3 regions of the Streptomyces sp. NPDC056169 genome follow, and region 2 is predicted to be linked to each of the others. Evidence: riboswitches for the same ligand, from Rfam matches in the RefSeq annotation. Region 2 holds a riboswitch; each other region holds the start of a gene.
What was found. A riboswitch is a leader RNA that binds a small molecule or an ion and turns the genes downstream of it on or off. The one in region 2 is predicted to bind cobalamin.

Region 1: linked by a shared signal. The riboswitch ahead of ACFC0G_RS16075 (energy-coupling factor ABC transporter permease) and the one ahead of ACFC0G_RS10560 (ribonucleoside-diphosphate reductase subunit alpha) in region 2 are both predicted to bind cobalamin.
Region 3: linked by a shared signal. The riboswitch ahead of ACFC0G_RS00325 (cobalamin biosynthesis protein) and the one ahead of ACFC0G_RS10560 (ribonucleoside-diphosphate reductase subunit alpha) in region 2 are both predicted to bind cobalamin.

Annotation. Positions count from the first base shown of each region.
Region 1 covers NZ_JBHJUO010000009.1:4,971-10,601, forward strand. Annotated here, with positions in the region: gene dhaK (dihydroxyacetone kinase subunit DhaK) at 1-184, shown strand, start outside; gene dhaL (dihydroxyacetone kinase subunit DhaL) at 240-860, shown strand; gene ACFC0G_RS16055 (PTS-dependent dihydroxyacetone kinase phosphotransferase subunit DhaM) at 857-1,270, shown strand; gene ACFC0G_RS16060 (ArsR/SmtB family transcription factor) at 1,329-1,631, shown strand; gene ACFC0G_RS16065 (VOC family protein) at 1,628-2,020, shown strand; gene ACFC0G_RS16070 (RidA family protein) at 2,061-2,519, opposite strand; cobalamin riboswitch at 2,562-2,769, shown strand; gene ACFC0G_RS16075 (energy-coupling factor ABC transporter permease) at 2,798-3,496, shown strand; gene ACFC0G_RS16080 (energy-coupling factor ABC transporter substrate-binding protein) at 3,505-3,972, shown strand; gene cbiQ (cobalt ECF transporter T component CbiQ) at 3,979-4,728, shown strand; gene ACFC0G_RS16090 (ATP-binding cassette domain-containing protein) at 4,725-5,603, shown strand.
Region 2 covers NZ_JBHJUO010000005.1:348,455-354,085, reverse strand. Annotated here, with positions in the region: gene ACFC0G_RS10560 (ribonucleoside-diphosphate reductase subunit alpha) at 1-1,925, opposite strand, end outside; cobalamin riboswitch at 2,057-2,197, opposite strand; gene ACFC0G_RS10555 (GNAT family N-acetyltransferase) at 2,234-2,734, opposite strand; gene mctP (monocarboxylate uptake permease MctP) at 2,817-4,463, opposite strand; gene ACFC0G_RS10545 (DUF3311 domain-containing protein) at 4,460-4,732, opposite strand; gene ACFC0G_RS10540 (GntR family transcriptional regulator) at 4,901-5,631, opposite strand, start outside.
Region 3 covers NZ_JBHJUO010000001.1:57,544-63,174, reverse strand. Annotated here, with positions in the region: gene ACFC0G_RS00335 (putative cobaltochelatase) at 1-892, opposite strand, end outside; gene ACFC0G_RS00330 (cobyric acid synthase) at 1,011-2,519, opposite strand; gene ACFC0G_RS00325 (cobalamin biosynthesis protein) at 2,516-3,502, opposite strand; cobalamin riboswitch at 3,536-3,668, opposite strand; gene ACFC0G_RS00320 (hypothetical protein) at 3,804-4,025, opposite strand; gene ACFC0G_RS00315 (anion permease) at 4,038-5,309, opposite strand.

The sequences.
Region 1 (5,631 bases), on a different contig from region 2:
CAACGCCGAGGTGCAGCGGGTACTGGCCGAGCGCCACATCCCGGTGGCCCGGACGCTCGTCGGGAACTACGTGACCTCGCTCGACATGGCCGGCTGCTCGGTGACCCTCTGCCAGGTGGACGAGGAGCTGCTGCGCCTGTGGGACGCGCCGGTGCAGACGCCCGCGCTCCGCTGGGGCCGGTGACGGGACGGGTGGGAGCGGGTAGGGCGAGGGAATGGGAGTGGGAGTGGGAGACGGTATGAGTGAGACGTTCGGTGCGGAGTTTCTGGTGCGGTGGCTGGAGGCCGTGGCCGGGGCCGTGGACCGTGAGGCCGATCGGCTCACCGAACTGGACTCGGCGATCGGCGACGCCGACCACGGTGTCAATCTGAAGCGCGGGTTCACGGCCGTGGCGGAGCTGCTGGCGAAGGAGCCGCCCGCGACGCCCGGCGCGGTGCTCGTCGCCGCCGGACGGCAGCTGATCTCCACGGTGGGCGGGGCCTCGGGGCCGCTGTACGGGACGCTGCTGCGCCGTACGGGCAAGGCGCTGGGCGAGGACGAGCGCGTCGGCAGGGAGCAGCTGGCGGAGGCGTTCGGCGTCGGTGTGGCCGCCGTGTCCCAGCTGGGCGGCGCGCAGGTGGGGGACAAGACGATGCTGGACGCGCTCGTCCCGGCCGTGGAGGGGCTGCGGAGCTCGTTCGCGGCGGCGCGCGCGGCGGCCGAGGAGGGCGCCCTCGCGACCGTACCCCTCCAGGCCCGCAAGGGGAGGGCCAGCTATCTCGGCGAGCGGTCGATCGGGCACCAGGATCCGGGGGCGACATCGTCGGCGCTGCTCTTCGCGGAGCTCGCCGGGACGGCCCGGTCGGAGGGGGCGGCATGAGCGCGGCGGCGGCGCCGGTCGGCATCGTGCTGGTCTCGCACAGCGCGGATGTGGCGGCCTCGGTGGCGGCACTGGCGCAGGGCCTCGCGGGCGGCGGCGCGACCACGCCGATCCAGCCGGCGGGCGGGCTCCCCGACGGCGGCCTGGGGACGAGCGCCGAGCTGATCTGCGAGGCGGCGAAGGCCGTCGACGGCGGCGCCGGGGTGGCGCTCCTGGTCGACCTGGGCAGCGCGGTCCTGACCGTGAAGGCGCTGCTCGACGAGGGCGACGAGCTGCCGGAGCGTGCCCGGCTGGTCGACGCGCCGTTCGTCGAGGGCGCGGTCGCGGCCCTGGTGACGGCGAGTGCGGGCGGGGATCTCGACGCGGTGGCCGCGGCGGCCTCGGAGGCGTACGCCTATCGCAAGCGGTGAGGGGGGTCTCGGCCGGGTCGACTTGATAGGCAAGTGAACAGTTGCCTATCCTGGGGTGGTGGCCGACGACCTTTTCAAAGCCCTGGCCGACCCCACCCGCCGCACGATCCTCGACGAGCTCGCGGAGAAGTCCGGACAGACACTGTTCGAGATCTGCTCGCGGCTGAGCATGAAGCATCAGCTCGGCATCTCGCGCCAGGGGGTCTCCCAGCACCTGACGGTGCTGGAGGCCGCCGGGCTCGTCGAGACCAGGCGGGAGGGCCGCTACAAGTTCCACGACCTGAACACGGCCCCCCTGCGGCACATCACCGAGCGGTGGCCCGTGCCCGACACCCCAGGACCGGAGAAGAGCACCCCATGAAGATCCATCTGACCAGCGTCTTCGTCGACGACCAGGCCAAGGCCGAGCGTTTCTACACCGAGATCCTCGGCTTCGTGAAGAAGCACGACGTCCCGCTGGGCGAGACGGACCGGTGGCTGACGGTCGTCTCGCCCGACGAGCCCGCCGGCACCGAACTCCTCCTGGAGCCCGCCGGCCACCCGGCCGTCAAGCCCTACCGCGACACGCTCGTCCAGGACGGCATCCCGCTGGCCCAGTTCGCGGTCGACGACGTGCGGGCGGAGTACGAGCGCCTGACCGGCCTCGGCGTCCGCTTCACCCAGGAGCCCCTGGAGATGGGCCCCGTCACCACCGCCGTCTTCGACGACACCTGCGGCAACCTCATCCAGATCGCGACGAAGCCGCAGTAGTCCCAGCGGCCGGCCCTCCCGGGCGTCACCCTCCTGGACGTCAGTCGAGGTCGGGGCCGGCGTCGAAGCTGGAGTCGAGGTCGGCGTCGAGGTCGGCGTCGAGGTCGGCGTCGAGCACGGCGTCGACCTCGATCTCGACGAGCCATTCGGGGTCGATGAAACGCGAGACCTCGACGAAGGTCGTGACCGGCCGCACCTCCGCGAACCGCTCGCCGTGGGCGCGCGCGGCCTCCTTCCAGCGGGTCACGTCGGTGAGCATGATCCGCGTCCGCACGACGTCCTCCGCCGACGCCCCCGCGGCCTTCAGCGCCGCCTCGGCGATATCCAGACACCTGACGGTCTGCCCGTACACGTCGCCGGGCGCGACGGTGGCCCCGTCGTCCCCGATGGGCGCCGTCCCCGCGACCGCCACGTGCGCGCCCTTGCGCACGGCCCGGGAGAACCCGATCTGCGGTTCGAGCGGTGAGCCGGAACTGACCGTCTGTCGGACATTCCCCATCGGTCCGTACCCCTTCGCGTTGTGATGCACCTGATCAACGCACTAGTGTCGCAGGGCCTTGGTGTACGGGAAACCGGTGAAGTACCGGTGCGGCCCTCGCCACTGTGATCGGGAGTTCCGGCTCCACACCCGAGGGAGACGCCCCCGGGCAAGCCACTGCACCGCTGCGGGCGACCGCCGCGGCGTGGGAAGGCGGAGTCGGGACGTATGACCGTCAGCCAGGAGACCGGCCAGGGTGCGTTGTCCATCCACGAGGTGCTGGAGAGGGTCTCCCGACCATGCATATAGCCGAGGGGTATCTGCCCCCCGCTCACGCCGCCGCCTGGGGCGTCGCGGCCGCTCCGTTCATCGTCCACGGGGTCCGCGCGCTCACCCGCGAGGTGCGGTCCAACCCCGAGTCCACCCTGCTGCTCGGCGCCGCCGGCGCCTTCACGTTCGTCCTGTCCGCGCTCAAGCTCCCTTCCGTGACGGGCAGTTGCTCGCATCCGACGGGTACGGGCCTGGGCGCGATCCTCTTCCGGCCGCCGATCATGGCGGTCCTCGGGACGATCACTCTGCTCTTCCAGGCCTTGCTGCTCGCCCACGGCGGGCTCACCACGCTGGGCGCCAACGCCTTCTCGATGGCGATCGTCGGGCCCTGGGCGGGGTACGGGACCTATCTGCTGGTGCGCCGGTTCGGCGCGCCGCTGATGGTCGCCGTCTTCTTCGGCGCGTTCGTCGCCGATCTGTCGACGTACTGCGTCACGAGCGTGCAGCTCGCGCTGGCCTTCCCCGACCAGGGCAGCGGCGTGCTGGGCGCCCTGGCCAAGTTCGGTTCCATCTTCGCCGTGACGCAGATTCCGCTCGCGGTGAGCGAGGGCCTGCTCACCGTGCTCGTGATGCGGCTGCTCACGCAGTCCAGCAAGGGCGAGTTGACCCGGCTGGGCGTGCTGGGCAGGCCCGGCGCCGAACGACCCGAGGAGGCGACCGCGCGATGAGCGTCACCATGAGCCGGAACACGAAGATCAACGCGCTGCTGCTGCTCGTCGTCGCCGCGCTCGCGGTGCTGCCGCTCGCGCTGGGGCTCGGCGACCACAAGGAGGAGCCGTTCACCGGGGCGGACGCGGAGGCGGAGACCGCGATCACGGAGCTCCAGCCGGAGTACGAACCGTGGTTCAGCCCCCTGTACGAACCGCCGTCCGGGGAGATCGAGTCGGCGCTGTTCGCCCTCCAGGCCGCGCTCGGCGCCGGTGTCCTCGCGTACTACTTCGGCGTACGGCGCGGTCGCCGGCAGGGCGAGGCCCGCGCCCTGGCGGCGCAGACCGAGGGAACGGCGGCACAGCCTGCGGAGGCAGGAGTGGAGGCGCGGCCCGGGGAGTCGGCAGCACCCGGGGAGGCGGCGGCGCCCGGGGAGGCTGCAGCCGTATCGGCGGCCGGCTCCGGCTCCGGCGCCGTCGAAGGCAAGGGCGCGTAGCCGCCCATGCTGCCGATCGACGCGGCGGCGCACAGCAGTCGCTGGCGCCGCCGCCATCCCGCCGAGAAGGCCCTGCTCGGCTTCGGGCTCACACTCTGCGCGGTGTGTCTGCCGCCGTGGCCGGGCGCGGTGCTCGTCGCGGCGGCCACGCTCGCGGTCCTGCTCGGACCGGCCGGCGTGGCGGGCCGCCAGCTGTGGCGGGCGTTCCGTGTGCCGCTCGGGTTCTGCGTCACGGGCGCGGTGCCGCTCCTCTTCGAGGTGGGTGGGGCGCGGGGGTTCGTCGCCCTCGCGCCCGGCGGGCCCGTCCACGCGGGCGAGCTGCTGCTGCGGACCGCTTCGGCCTCGCTGGGCGTGCTGCTCTTCGCGTTCACGACGCCCGTCTCCGACGTGCTCCCCCGGCTGGTCCGGGCAGGGGTGCCGGCTCCCGTGGTGGACGTGGCGCTCGTGATGTACCGGATCATCTTCCTGCTCCTCGACTCGCTGTCGAAGATCCGCCAGGCGCAGGCGGCCCGGCTCGGGCACACCACCCGGGCGGCGACCTGGCGCTCGCTCGCCGGGCTCGGCGCCACCTCGTTCGTGCGCGCCTTCGACCGGGCGCAGCGTCTGCAGTCGGGGCTCGCCGGACGCGGCTACGACGGGACCCTGCGGGTCCTGGTCCCCGCCGCCGCGGTGTCCCGCCGGTTCCTGGCGGCGGCGGCCGGCCTGCTCTGCGGACTCGTCGCCCTCACCCTCGTACTCGAAAGGTTCCTGCCGTGACGTCTCCGACGGCCCCGCCGACGACCCCTACGCCCCCCGTCGTGGAGTTGGTGAAGGCGGGTTTCGCCTACGAGGACGGGCCGCCGGTCCTGTCGGGTGTGGACTTCGCGGTGCCGGAGGGGCGGTCGATCGCGCTCCTCGGGCGCAACGGCAGCGGCAAGACGACGCTGCTGCGGCTGCTCAGCGGGGGGCTGCGGCGCGGGAGCGGGTCGCTGCTCCTGGACGGGGCGGAGGTGACGTACGACCGGAAGGGGCTGACCCGACTGCGGACGACCGTGCAGCTGGTGGTGCAGGACCCGGACGACCAGCTGTTCGCAGCCTCGGTCGGCCAGGACGTGTCCTTCGGGCCGATGAACCTGGGGCTGCCGGAGGAGGAGGTACGACTCCGGGTGCGCGAGGCACTGGAGGCGCTGGACATCGTTGCCCTGGAGGACCGGCCGACGCATCTGCTGTCGTACGGGCAGCGGAAGCGGGCGGCGATCGCGGGCGCCGTGGCGATGCGGCCGCGGGTGCTGATCATGGACGAGCCGACGGCCGGGCTCGATCCGCACGGTCAGGAGCGGCTCCTCGACGCCCTCGGGCGGCTGCGCGCGGCCGGTACGACGGTGGTGATGGCCACGCACGACGTGGACCTCGCGCTGCGCTGGGCGGACGAGGCCGCGGTGCTCTCCCCCGCCGGTCTGCGGACCGGTCCTGTCGCCGAGCTCCTCGGGGACGACGCCCTGCTCGACGCGGCGCGGCTGCGGCGGCCCTGGGGCACGTCCGTGGCCCGGCTGCTGCGCGCCCACGGGCTGCTCGCCCCGGGCACTCCCGAGCCCCGCACGCCGGAGGAGCTGGACGCCTGGGCGGCTGCCCCGTCGCTTGCTACTGAGTAGTAGACATCACGTCCCGATTCTTCTGCAA
Region 2 (5,631 bases):
TTGACCTGGAGGAACTCGCCCGACAGCGTCTCGCGCTTGAAGAGGTTGGAGACCTGCGGCTCGATGCACTCGTAGACGCCCGCGATCGAGGCGATGGTCGCCGTCGGCGCGATCGCCAGGAGCAGGCTGTTGCGCATGCCGACCGCGGCGATCCGCTCGCGCAGGGCCGCCCAGCGCTCCGGCCAGTTGAGCTCGACGTCGTAGTGGTCCGGGTGCAGGACACCGCGGGCCGTGCGCGTCTTGTCCCAGGCCGGGACGGGGCCGCTGCGCTCGGCGAGGTCGGCGGAGGCCTCGTACGCGGCGAGCATGATCCGCTCGGCGATACGGGTGGACAGCGCGCGCGCCTCGGGGGAGTCGAACGGCAGCTTCAGCTGGAAGAAGACGTCCTGGAGGCCCATCGCGCCCAGGCCCACCGGCCGCCAGCGGGCGTTGGAACGCCCGGCCTGCTCGGTCGGGTAGAAGTTGATGTCGACGACCCGGTCGAGGAAGGTGACGGCCGTGCGGACGGTCGCGTCGAGCCGCTCCCAGTCGATGTCCTGGGTCGAAACGTCCACGAACGCGCCGAGGTTGACCGAGCCCAGGTTGCAGACCGCGGTCTCGCCGTCGTCCGTGACCTCCAGGATCTCCGTGCAGAGGTTGGAGGAGTGGACGGTGTGGCCGGGCTCGGCGGTCTGGTTGGCCGTCCGGTTCGAGGCGTCCTTGAAGGTCATCCAGCCGTTGCCGGTCTGGGCCAGGGTCCGCATCATCCGGCCGTACAGGTCGCGGGCCGGCATCGTCTTGCGGGCCAGGCCCTTCGCCTCGGCGGCGCGGTAGGCGGCGTCGAACTCCTCGCCCCACAGGTCGACGAGCTCGGGCACGTCCGCCGGGGAGAAGAGCGACCAGTCGGCGTCGGCGTTGACGCGGCGCATGAACTCGTCCGGGATCCAGTGCGCCAGGTTCAGGTTGTGCGTACGGCGCTGGTCCTCGCCCGTGTTGTCGCGGAGCTCCAGGAACTCCTCGATGTCCGCGTGCCAGGTCTCCAGGTAGACGGCGGCGGCGCCCTTGCGGCGGCCGCCCTGGTTCACGGCGGCGACGGAGGCGTCGAGGGTCTTCAGGAACGGGACGATGCCGTTGGAGTGCCCGTTGGTGCCGCGGATGAGGGAACCGCGGGCGCGGATGCGGGAGTAGGAGAGCCCGATGCCGCCGGCGTGCTTCGAGAGGCGCGCGACCTGGTGGTAGCGGTCGTAGATGGAGTCCAGCTCGTCCTGCGGGGAGTCGAGGAGGTAGCAGGAGGACATCTGCGGGTGGCGGGTGCCGGAGTTGAAGAGCGTGGGGGAGGACGGCAGGTAGTCCAGGCGGCTCATCAGGCCGTACAGCGCGCCGACCTCGTCGAGCGCGCGGACGCTCTCGTCCTCGGCGAGGCCGCAGGCGACGCGGAGCATGAAGTGCTGCGGGGTCTCGATCACCTTGCGGGTGATCGGGTGGCGCAGCAGGTAGCGCGAGAAGAGGGTGCGCAGACCGAAGTAGCCGAAGCGGTCGTCGGCGGTCTGGTCGATGGTCGCGTCGAGGCGGTCCGCGTGCCGCGCGACGAAGTCGGCGGTGCGGTCGGCGATCAGGCCCTCGCGGTGGCCGACGGCCACGGAGGCCGAGAAGCAGACCGCGCCCTGGCCGGCGGCCTCTTCGGCGATGGTGATCGTCAGGAGCCGGGCGGCGAGCCGGGAGTAGGCCGGGTCCTCGGAGATCAGACCGGCGGCCGCCTCGGTGGCCAGCTCGCGCAGTTCCGCCTCGTCCGACGTGGCGCTGCGGCCGCGGAGCGCGGCGGCGGCGATCTTGCCGGGGTCGGTGTCGGGGAGGTCGGCGGTGAGATCGGTCAGGGTCCGCAGCAGCACGGTGCCGGGTCCGTCGCTCTCGATCGCCGTGGCCGGATCGGCGGGCGCGATGGTCACGTGGGGGCTCTCCCTCGCTCGGCTCGGGGCCGCGGCGGGGGAAGGCGGGCAGGCGGGCATCCGTACACAGGACGCGCCGCGTCCACCGGCCCACTCCGCGAGGCCCGGACGTCAGTGACACCCGGAACGGCTGGACCGGGTGTGCTGTCGGCAGGTCCTCGGACTCACTTCGTACGAATCAACACGAAGCACACCGTTGCGGGACAGTTCCGGATTCGCGCCGGATTTCCCTGCGTCGACAGCGAGGACGAGCATACATGTGGGGGGCGCTGCTCGCAGAACCCCCCACATGTTGTGTCGTCCGTGTGTCAGAACTCCAGGGCGTAGGTCCGCAGCTGGTGGCCGGGAATCGGTTCCCAGTCCCGCTCGGGGGTGCGGACGAAGCCCATCCGCTCGTAGATCCGGTGCGCCGAGACCATCTTCGCGTCGGTGGAGAGCACGAGCCGCGCGCACCCCGGCAGGGCCCGTGCGCGGTCCGCACAGGCGCGGACGAGGGCCTCTCCGACGCCCCTGCCGCGGGCCTCCGGAGCGACCGCGAGCATCCGGAACTCGGCCTCGCCGGCGACGGCGATGTCCGCCCACGGGGTGGAGCCGGGGGCGAAGGTCACCCCGCCGATGATCCGGTCGTCCTCGTCGGCGGCGACGAGCACCTCGGCCTCGCGGGCCCGCCGGGCCGTGTCCTTCAGTACGTCCAGGTAGAAGTCGTCCTCGCCGTACAGCAGCAGCCCGTCGTTCAGGTATGTCAGCCCGGTGAGTTCCCCGAGCTCCTCGTGTTCCTCGGGCCGTACCGCCCTGATCGTGAAGTCCATGGGGGCAGTGTGCCCCGGGGGTACGGGAAGGGGCCCGGGATTTCCTGGCGGAGATCCCGGGCCCCTGTGTCGTACCGCGAGGTCAGTGCGCTCCGGCGCCGACCTTCGGGTCCGCCTGCGGGTCCGGCTTCGGCTTCGCCGCGCGGGCCGGCGCGTCGACCGTGTAGTCCGACGGGGAGGTCTCGTCGACGCCCTCGGGGGCCTTCAGGGCCTTGAGGACGAAGGTCAGGACGACCGTGACGACGACGTTGAGGACGAACGCGGTGAGGCCGATGTAGCCGATCTCGCCGATGCCCGGGATCTCGGCGGAGGAGCCGCCGAAGTGCTTCTGCGTCGGGCTGGCGACGCCGTACGCGGCGACCGTGCCGTAGACCATGCCGACGGCCCAGCCGGCGAGCAGCGCCCAGCGGTGGAACCAGCGGGTGAAGAGGCCGCCGACCAGCGCCGGGAAGGTCTGGAGGATCCAGATCCCGCCGAGCAGCTGGAAGTTGATGGCGACCGTCTTGTCCATGGTGAGGACGAAGGCCAGCGCGCCGACCTTCACCAAGAGCGAGACCAGCTTGGAGACCTTGGTCTCCTGGGCCGGGGTCGCGTCCGGCTTGATGAAGTCCTTGTAGATGTTGCGGGTGAAGAGGTTGGCCGCGGCGATCGACATGATCGCGGCCGGGACGAGCGCGCCGATGCCGATCGCGGCGAACGCGACGCCCGCGAACCAGTCCGGGAACATGGTCTCGAAGAGCTGCGGGATGGCGAGCTGGCCGTTCTTGACCTGGATCCCGGCGGCGATCGCCATGAAGCCGAGCAGCGCGAGCAGGCCCAGCATCAGCGAGTACAGCGGCAGGATCGTGGTGTTGCGGCGGATGACCTCACGGCTCCGCGACGACAGGGTCGCCGTGATGGAGTGCGGGTACATGAAGAGCGCGAGCGCCGAGCCGAGCGCCAGCGTCGCGTACGTCCACTGCCCGGCCTCGCCGGGGACGAGCGCGCCGCGCGGCTTGCCGGTCGCCGGGTTGGTCTGCCCGTACGCCTCGCCCGCCTTGGCGAAGATCTCGTCGAAGCCGCCGAGCTTGATCGGGATGTAGATGATCGCCACCGCGATGACGATGTAGATCAGGGTGTCCTTGACGAACGCGATGAGCGCGGGGGCGCGCAGGCCCGAGGAGTACGTGTACGCCGCGAGGACACCGAAGGCGATGAGCAGCGGCAGGTCCTTGATGAACCAGTGGGTGGTCTCGCCGCCGCCGACGCCCATCACGTCCAGGACGGCCTGGATGCCGACGAGCTGGAGCGCGATGTACGGCATGGTGGCGAGGATGCCGGTGACGGCCACCGCGAGCGAGAGGCCCTTGGAGTCCCAGCGGCCGCGCACGAAGTCCGAGGTGGTGACGTACCCGTGCTTGTGCGAGACCGACCAGAGGCGCGGCAGGAAGGTGAAGATCAGCGGGTACACCAGGATCGTGTACGGGACGGCGAAGAAGCCGGCCGCGCCCGCCGCGTAGATGGCCGCCGGGACGGCGACGAAGGTGTACGCGGTGTAGAGGTCGCCGCCGAGCAGGAACCAGGTCACCCAGGTGCCGAACGACCGGCCGCCCAGGCCCCATTCGTCGAGGCTGTTCTCGTTCTCGGCCCTGCGCCAGCGCGAGGCGAGGAATCCCATGACCGTGACGGCCAGGAAGAAGAAGATGAACACGGCGAGTGCCACGCCGTTCACGCCGGTCACGTCCTTCATCGTGCGTCACCTCCCTTGCGGGCACGCTGGTCCAGCTGCCACAGCTTGTACGCGATCATGGTGAGCGCGGTGGAGATCAGCACCCAGAGCATCTGGTACCAGTAGAAGAACGGGATGCCCGCGAGGAGCGGTTCGGCCTTCGCGTACGAGCTCACCCAGAGCATCGCCACGAACGGTGCGAACAGGCAGAGCGCGATCACCACCCGCAGGGGAGTGATGGCGGGTTGTTTCCCTTGTGCCGTTTCCGACGCTTCTGACGCCTCTGACATGGCGATTCCGTCCCCTCGCTGATCACCTCGGTAATGCTGGGGAAATCTAGGGGACGCTCACGCTCGGCGGAACCCCCGTCCGCATAACGGAAGCGAATTCCCTGGTACGCGAAACGAGGGGGGCCGCCGAGTCCTCGGCAACCCCCCTCGTCAGGCGTGTGGATCCGCTCAGCCGTTGGGCCTCTTCAGGCGCGCCACGAACTTGTACCGGTCGCCGCGGTAGACGGACCGTACCCACTCCACCGGCTCGCCCTGGGCGTCCAGAGAATGGCGAGAAAGCATCAGCATCGGCAGGCCCACGTCCGTACCGAGCAGACCGGCCTCGCGCGGCGTGGCGAGGGAGGTCTCGATGGTCTCCTCGGCCTCGGCGAGGTGGACGTCGTAGACCTCTGCCAGCGCCGTGTACAGCGAGGTGTACTTCACCAGCGAGCGGCGCAGCGCGGGGAAGCGCTTGGCCGAAAGGTGGGTGGTCTCGATCGCCATCGGCTCGCCGCTCGCGAGGCGCAGCCGCTCGATGCGCAGCACCCGGCCGCCGGCCGAGATGTCGAGCAGTCCGGCGAGCGTGTCGTCGGCGGTGACGTACCCGATGTCGAGGAGCTGCGAGGTGGGCTCAAGGCCCTGGGCGCGCATGTCCTCCGTGTACGAGGTGAGCTGGAGGGCCTGCGAGACCTTGGGCTTGGCCACGAAGGTGCCCTTGCCCTGGATGCGTTCCAGCCGGCCCTCGACGACCAGCTCCTGGAGCGCCTGGCGCACCGTGGTGCGCGAGGTGTCGAACTCCGCGGCGAGCGTGCGCTCCGGCGGGACAGGCGTGCCGGGCGGCAGTGTCTCCGTCATGTCGAGCAAGTGCCGCTTCAGTCGGTAGTACTTGGGCACGCGCGCGGTGCGAGTGGCGACCCCGC
Region 3 (5,631 bases), on a different contig from region 2:
AGGTGACCTCCGTGCGGCCGGCCCAGGCGGCGAGGGCGGTGGCGGCCCGCGCCATGACGATGTCGGCGCGCATGCCGTCGACCTCGAACGCGGCGCAGGTCGCGGCGATCTGGAGGAGGGCGGCGTCGCCGAGGGCCACCTTCGGCAGCAGGGTGCGGGCGGCGATGATCCGGTCCCGCAGTGCGGTCTCCTCGTCCGCCCAGCGGGCGGCGAACCCGGCGGGGTCGTCCTCGAAGGCGAGCCGCCGCCGGACGACCTCCACCCGCTGCTCGGGCACGCGGGAGGCGGCGACCTCCACGGTCAGCCCGAACCGGTCGAGCAACTGCGGCCGCAGTTCGCCCTCTTCGGGGTTCATGGTCCCGACGAGCAGGAAGCGGGCGGCATGCCGTACGGAGACGCCCTCGCGCTCGACGTGCGAGGCGCCCATGGCGGCGGCGTCGAGCAGGTGGTCGATGAGGTGGTCGCTCAGCAGGTTGACCTCGTCGACGTACAGGATGCCCCGGTGGGCGGAGGCGAGGAGGCCGGGCTCGAAGGCCTTCACGCCCTCGGCGAGCGCCTTCTCGATGTCGAGCGAGCCGACGAGCCGGTCCTCGGAGGCGCCGACGGGCAACTCGACCATGCGTGCGGCGCGTTCGGCCCCGGGGGCGTCGGCGTGCGGCCCGTCCGGGCAGCCGGGGTCGGGCGAGACGGGATCGCAGCTGAAGCGGCAGCCCGCCACGACGGGAACCACCGGCAGCAGATCGGCGAGCGCGCGGACGGCCGTGGACTTGGCGGTCCCCTTCTCGCCCCGGACGAGCACACCGCCCACCGCCGGACTGACCGCGTTCAGCAGCAGCGCGAGCCGCAGATCGTCCATGCCGACGACGGCGGTGAACGGATACCGGGTGCTCATCGGTTGGTCCTTCCCTCAAGTTCGATCAGCTGATGTGACGGGGACCCGATGGCCGCCGACGGCGGGCAACCACCCACAGGGGCCACCCGCGCACGACTCTCCAAGCCGCAACCGGCACTCACGGCGCACCCGGCGGCACGAACGGCAGCCCCGCCGGGGCGCCCTCCTCGATGAGCCGCAGCAGCGCGTCCGTGTCCGCGTGTTCCTCGATCAGGTCGCCGAGCCGGTCCAGCTGCTCTTCCCGCAGCGTGCCGAACGACGTGTCCGGGGCCGGTACGAACCGCCGCCCCGCCGCCGCCGCGACCTCCCGGAGGAACGCCCGGCGGAACCCGTCGCTCTCCAGCGAGCCGTGCCAGTGGGTGCCCCACACGGCGCCGACCCGGCACCCGTCCAGAAACGGTTCGCCCCCGTCCACCGACGCGACGCCGTGGTGGATCTCGTACCCCTCGACCCGCTCCCCGAGCGCCTCGCCGACCGGCCGCGCCAGGGTCTTCTCGCGCGCGAACCGGACCCGTACGGGCAGCAGTCCGAGCCCGTCGACGGTCCCGGCCTTCGACTCGACCTCGTCCTCGATCCGCTCGCCGAGCGCCTGGAAGCCGCCGCAGATCCCGAGGACCGGCCGGCCCTCGGCCGCGCGGCGGGCCAGCTCGTCCGCGAGCCCCCGCTCCCGCAGCCACGCGAGTGCCTTCACCGTCCCCCGGGTGCCGGGCACGACGACGAGGTCCGCGTCGACGAGCTCCTCGGGCCGGTCCACGAACCGGACGACGACGCCCGGCTCGGCGGCCAGCGCGTCGACGTCCGTGAAGTTCGACATCAGCGGTACGGCGCAGACGGCGACCCGCAGCACGTCCGCGCCGACGGGCGGCGCGACGACGGACTCGCGGACGGTGCCCCGCAGCGAGACCCGGAGGCCGTCCTCCTCGTCGATGCCGAGCCCGTGCGCGTACGGCAGGACGCCGAAGGTCCGCCGCCCGGTCAGCCCGTGCAGCATGTCGAGGCCGGGTTCGAGGAGGGTCACGTCGCCCCGGAACTTGTTCACGAGGTATCCGGCGACGAGCGACTGGTCCTCGGGGCTCAGCAGCGCCGTCGTCCCGAAGAACTGGGCGAAGACCCCGCCCCGGTCGATGTCGCCGACCACGACCACGGGCAGCCGCGCGGCCCGCGCGATGCCCATGTTCACGATGTCCGTGCGCCGCAGGTTGATCTCGGCCGGACTGCCCGCCCCCTCGCAGATCACGGCGTCGTACATGCCCCGGAGTTCCTCCAGGCACGCCATCACCGGCTCGAAGAGTTCCTTCTGCCGCCCGCCGTGGTAGCCGCGGGCGGACAGCTCGCCCACCGGCTTGCCCATCAGGACGACCTGGCTGGAGCGGTCGCTGCCCGGCTTGAGCAGGACCGGGTTCATGAGCGCGGTCGGCTCGACCCGGGCGGCCTGGGCCTGCATGGCCTGGGCCCGCCCGATCTCGGCGCCCTCGCGGGTCACGAAGGAGTTGAGGGACATGTTCTGTCCCTTGAACGGCGCCACCTTCAGGCCCTTGCGGACCAGCCAGCGGCAGATGCCGGCCGTCACGACGCTCTTGCCGGCGTCGGACGTGGTCCCGGCGACCAGCAGGCCCCCACCCCTCATGCGTTCCTCCGCTTCGCGTTCTTCACGGCAGCACCGATGATCATGCGGCCGCCGACACAGGCGGCCAGGGTCACGGCGGTGACCCGGCGCGAGAGCCGGACCGCCCGGTCGATGTCGGCGACCTCGACGGGCCGCCCTTCCCCGTTCAGCACGGGCCGGTGCTCGACCCGCCCGCCGTACGAGAGGGTCCCCCCGAGCCGTACGCCGAGGGCGCCCGCGAACGAGGCCTCGACGGGCCCCGCGTTGGGGCTCGGGTGCCGGTCCGCGTCCGCCCGCCAGGCCCGTACGGCCCCGCGCGGATTCCCTCCGGCGAGCGTCGCGGCGACGGCCGTCAGCCGGGCTCCGGGCCAGCCGGCCACGTCGTCGAGCCGGGCCGAGGCCCAGCCGAAGCGGCGGTGGCGCGGGGACTTGTGGCCGACCATCGCGTCGAGGGTGTTGACGGCCCGGAAGGCGACGAGGCCCGGCACGCCGGCGACCGCGCCCCAGAAGAGGGCGCCGACCACGGCGTCGGAGGTGTTCTCGGCGACGGACTCGACGACCGCGCGGGCCATCGCGGGACCGTCCAGGGACTGCGGGTCGCGCCCGCACAGGTGCGGCAGCCGCTCCCGGGCGACGTCCAGGTCCCCGACGGCGAGCGCCCCGCCGATCGCACGGGCCTCGCGGCCCAGGGTCGTCCCGCCGACGACGGCCCAGACGGAGGCGGCGGTGAGCGCCACGGCGGCGGCCGGCCGGTCCCGGACGGCCCGGGCGGCGAGCGCGCCGAGGGCGGCGGTGGAGCCGGCGCAGACGGCGGTGTGCAGGGCGCCCCAGCCGCGGTGGTCGTGGTGGAGGCGCTGTTCGACCGCGGCGGCGGCCCGGCCGAAGGCGGCGACGGGGTGTCCGCGGCGGGGATCGCCGACGAGCCGGTCGACGGCGAGCCCGAGGGCCGCGCCGTACGCGAATCCGTCCGGGGAAAGGCGGCTGGTTCTGGTGCGGCCGGGCATGGCGCAGGTCCTCACTCAGGGTCCGCGCCCTGGATCGACGTGACCGGCGGCGAGAGTTCCTGACTTCCGGACCCGTCGGATCCGGTCACAGTGGCGGGACCGCGCCGGATTCGCACCGGACTTCCTCTGCTGCCGCCGTAATGGCCTCGGCAGTCCACCACGGCCCGCGAACACCCGTCAACTCACCCTTGACCTGCGACAGGTCACTGTGCGAAGCACCACAAACACGGACCACACACACGACGGCCGGGCGGTCGCACCCGAAGGTGCGGACCGCCCGGCCGTCGTACAGAGAGGACCGTCAGGCGACGATCAGATAGATGCCGTACGCCACGGCCGCCACGCACAGGGCGAAGCAGGCGTAGGCGCCGGTGCGGGCCATCGTGGCCGAGCCGCCCTGGGCGGCGGCCTGCTCCTGCTTGGAGAGGCCGATGATGCCGAGGGTGAAGAGGCCCACGAGGGCGACGGTCGCCACGAGGCTGACCCCGAAGACGGCGCCGAGAGCTGCCCAGTCGATCTTCATGTCGTTGGTTCCTTACACCGCTGCGGCGGGGGCCGGGGGAGCGGCCGGGTCCGTGGGGACCGGCGAGGGGATGGTGGTCTTGAGGTCCTCGTCCGCGACGGCGGCGACGGAACCGGCCGGCGGCGGGGTGACGGCCGCGATGGCGGTGGTCACCACACCCGCGGGCTCGGACTCGCCGTCGAGGTCGTCGTCGGTGACGTTGTTGTGGTCGACCGGCTTGCGGCGGGACAGCGACCAGATGACGGCCGAGCCGGAGACCAGCAGGACCGCGACGGCGGCGATGCCCCAGGGGCCCTGCTTGGTGAGGAACTCGGCACCGGCGCCGACGAGGGCGGCGGCGGGCAGGGTCAGGCCCCAGGCGACGAACATCCGGGTCGCGGTCGACCAGCGGACGACGCCGCCCTTGCGGCCGAGGCCCGCGCCCATCACGGCACCCGAGCAGGACTGGGTGGTGGAGAGGGAGAAGCCGAGGTGCGAGGAGGCGAGGATGACCGTGGCGGCGCTGGTCTGGGCGGCGAAGCCCTGCTGCGGCTGGAGGTCGGTGAGGCCCTTGCCCATGGTGCGGATGATGCGCCAGCCGCCGAGGTAGGTGCCGAGCGCGATCGCGACGCCGGCGGCGACGATGACCCAGAGAGGCGGGTTGGAGCCGGGGGCGACGACGCCCTGGGTGACCAGGGCGAGGGTGATGATGCCCATCGTCTTCTGGGCGTCGTTGGTGCCGTGGGCGAGGGAGACGAGACCCGCGGAGGCGATCTGGCCGACCCGGTAGCCCTTGGCGGTGTGCTTCGCCTCGGTCTTGGCGCCGATCTTGTACGTCAGCCGGGTGGCCAGCATCGCGGCGAGGCCGGCGACGATCGGCGCGGCGACGGCCGGGATGAGGACCTTGGTGACGATGGTGGGGCCGTTCACGGCCGACCAGCCGGCCGACATGACCGCTGCGCCGATGAGGCCGCCGAAGAGCGCGTGGGAGGAGCTGGACGGCAGGCCCAGGAGCCAGGTCAGCAGGTTCCACAGGATGGCGCCCACGAGCGCCGCGAAGATCACTTCTGTACGAATGCCCTCTTCGTTGATGATCCCGCCGGAGATCGTCTTGGCGACCTCCACGGACAGGAACGCGCCGACGAGGTTCAGCACGGCGGACATGGCCACCGCCGTCTTGGGCTTGAGTGCACCGGTCGAGATGGTCGTGGCCATCGCGTTGGCGGTGTCGTGGAAACCGTTCGTGAAATCGAACACGAGAGCTGTCACGACCACAATGGCGAGCAGCAGCGTGATGTGTTCCATTTACCCAGGCAATCGTTTGACGTCAGTGGCTCGACGAACGTAAGCAACCTGGGTGAACGGAAGATGAACTGGGGCGGGCGACGTGGTGTCCCCATCCGGTGTCAAGACATTCCGCTTAGCCCCCCGCCGGGGAGTGCGTCCACGATGCGGTCACCCTGCGACCCCGGGTAATCCGGGCCGTTACGGGGCACCGGCGAGCCTGCCCGGTTCACCCCCCGCCGCCCCGTTCCGCTCCCTGGACCGGACCATCCGACCGGGGGACCCCGCCGAGGAGAGCCATGTCACTCGCGGGAGGGATCCCCGGAGGCGCGAGGCCCCCTCG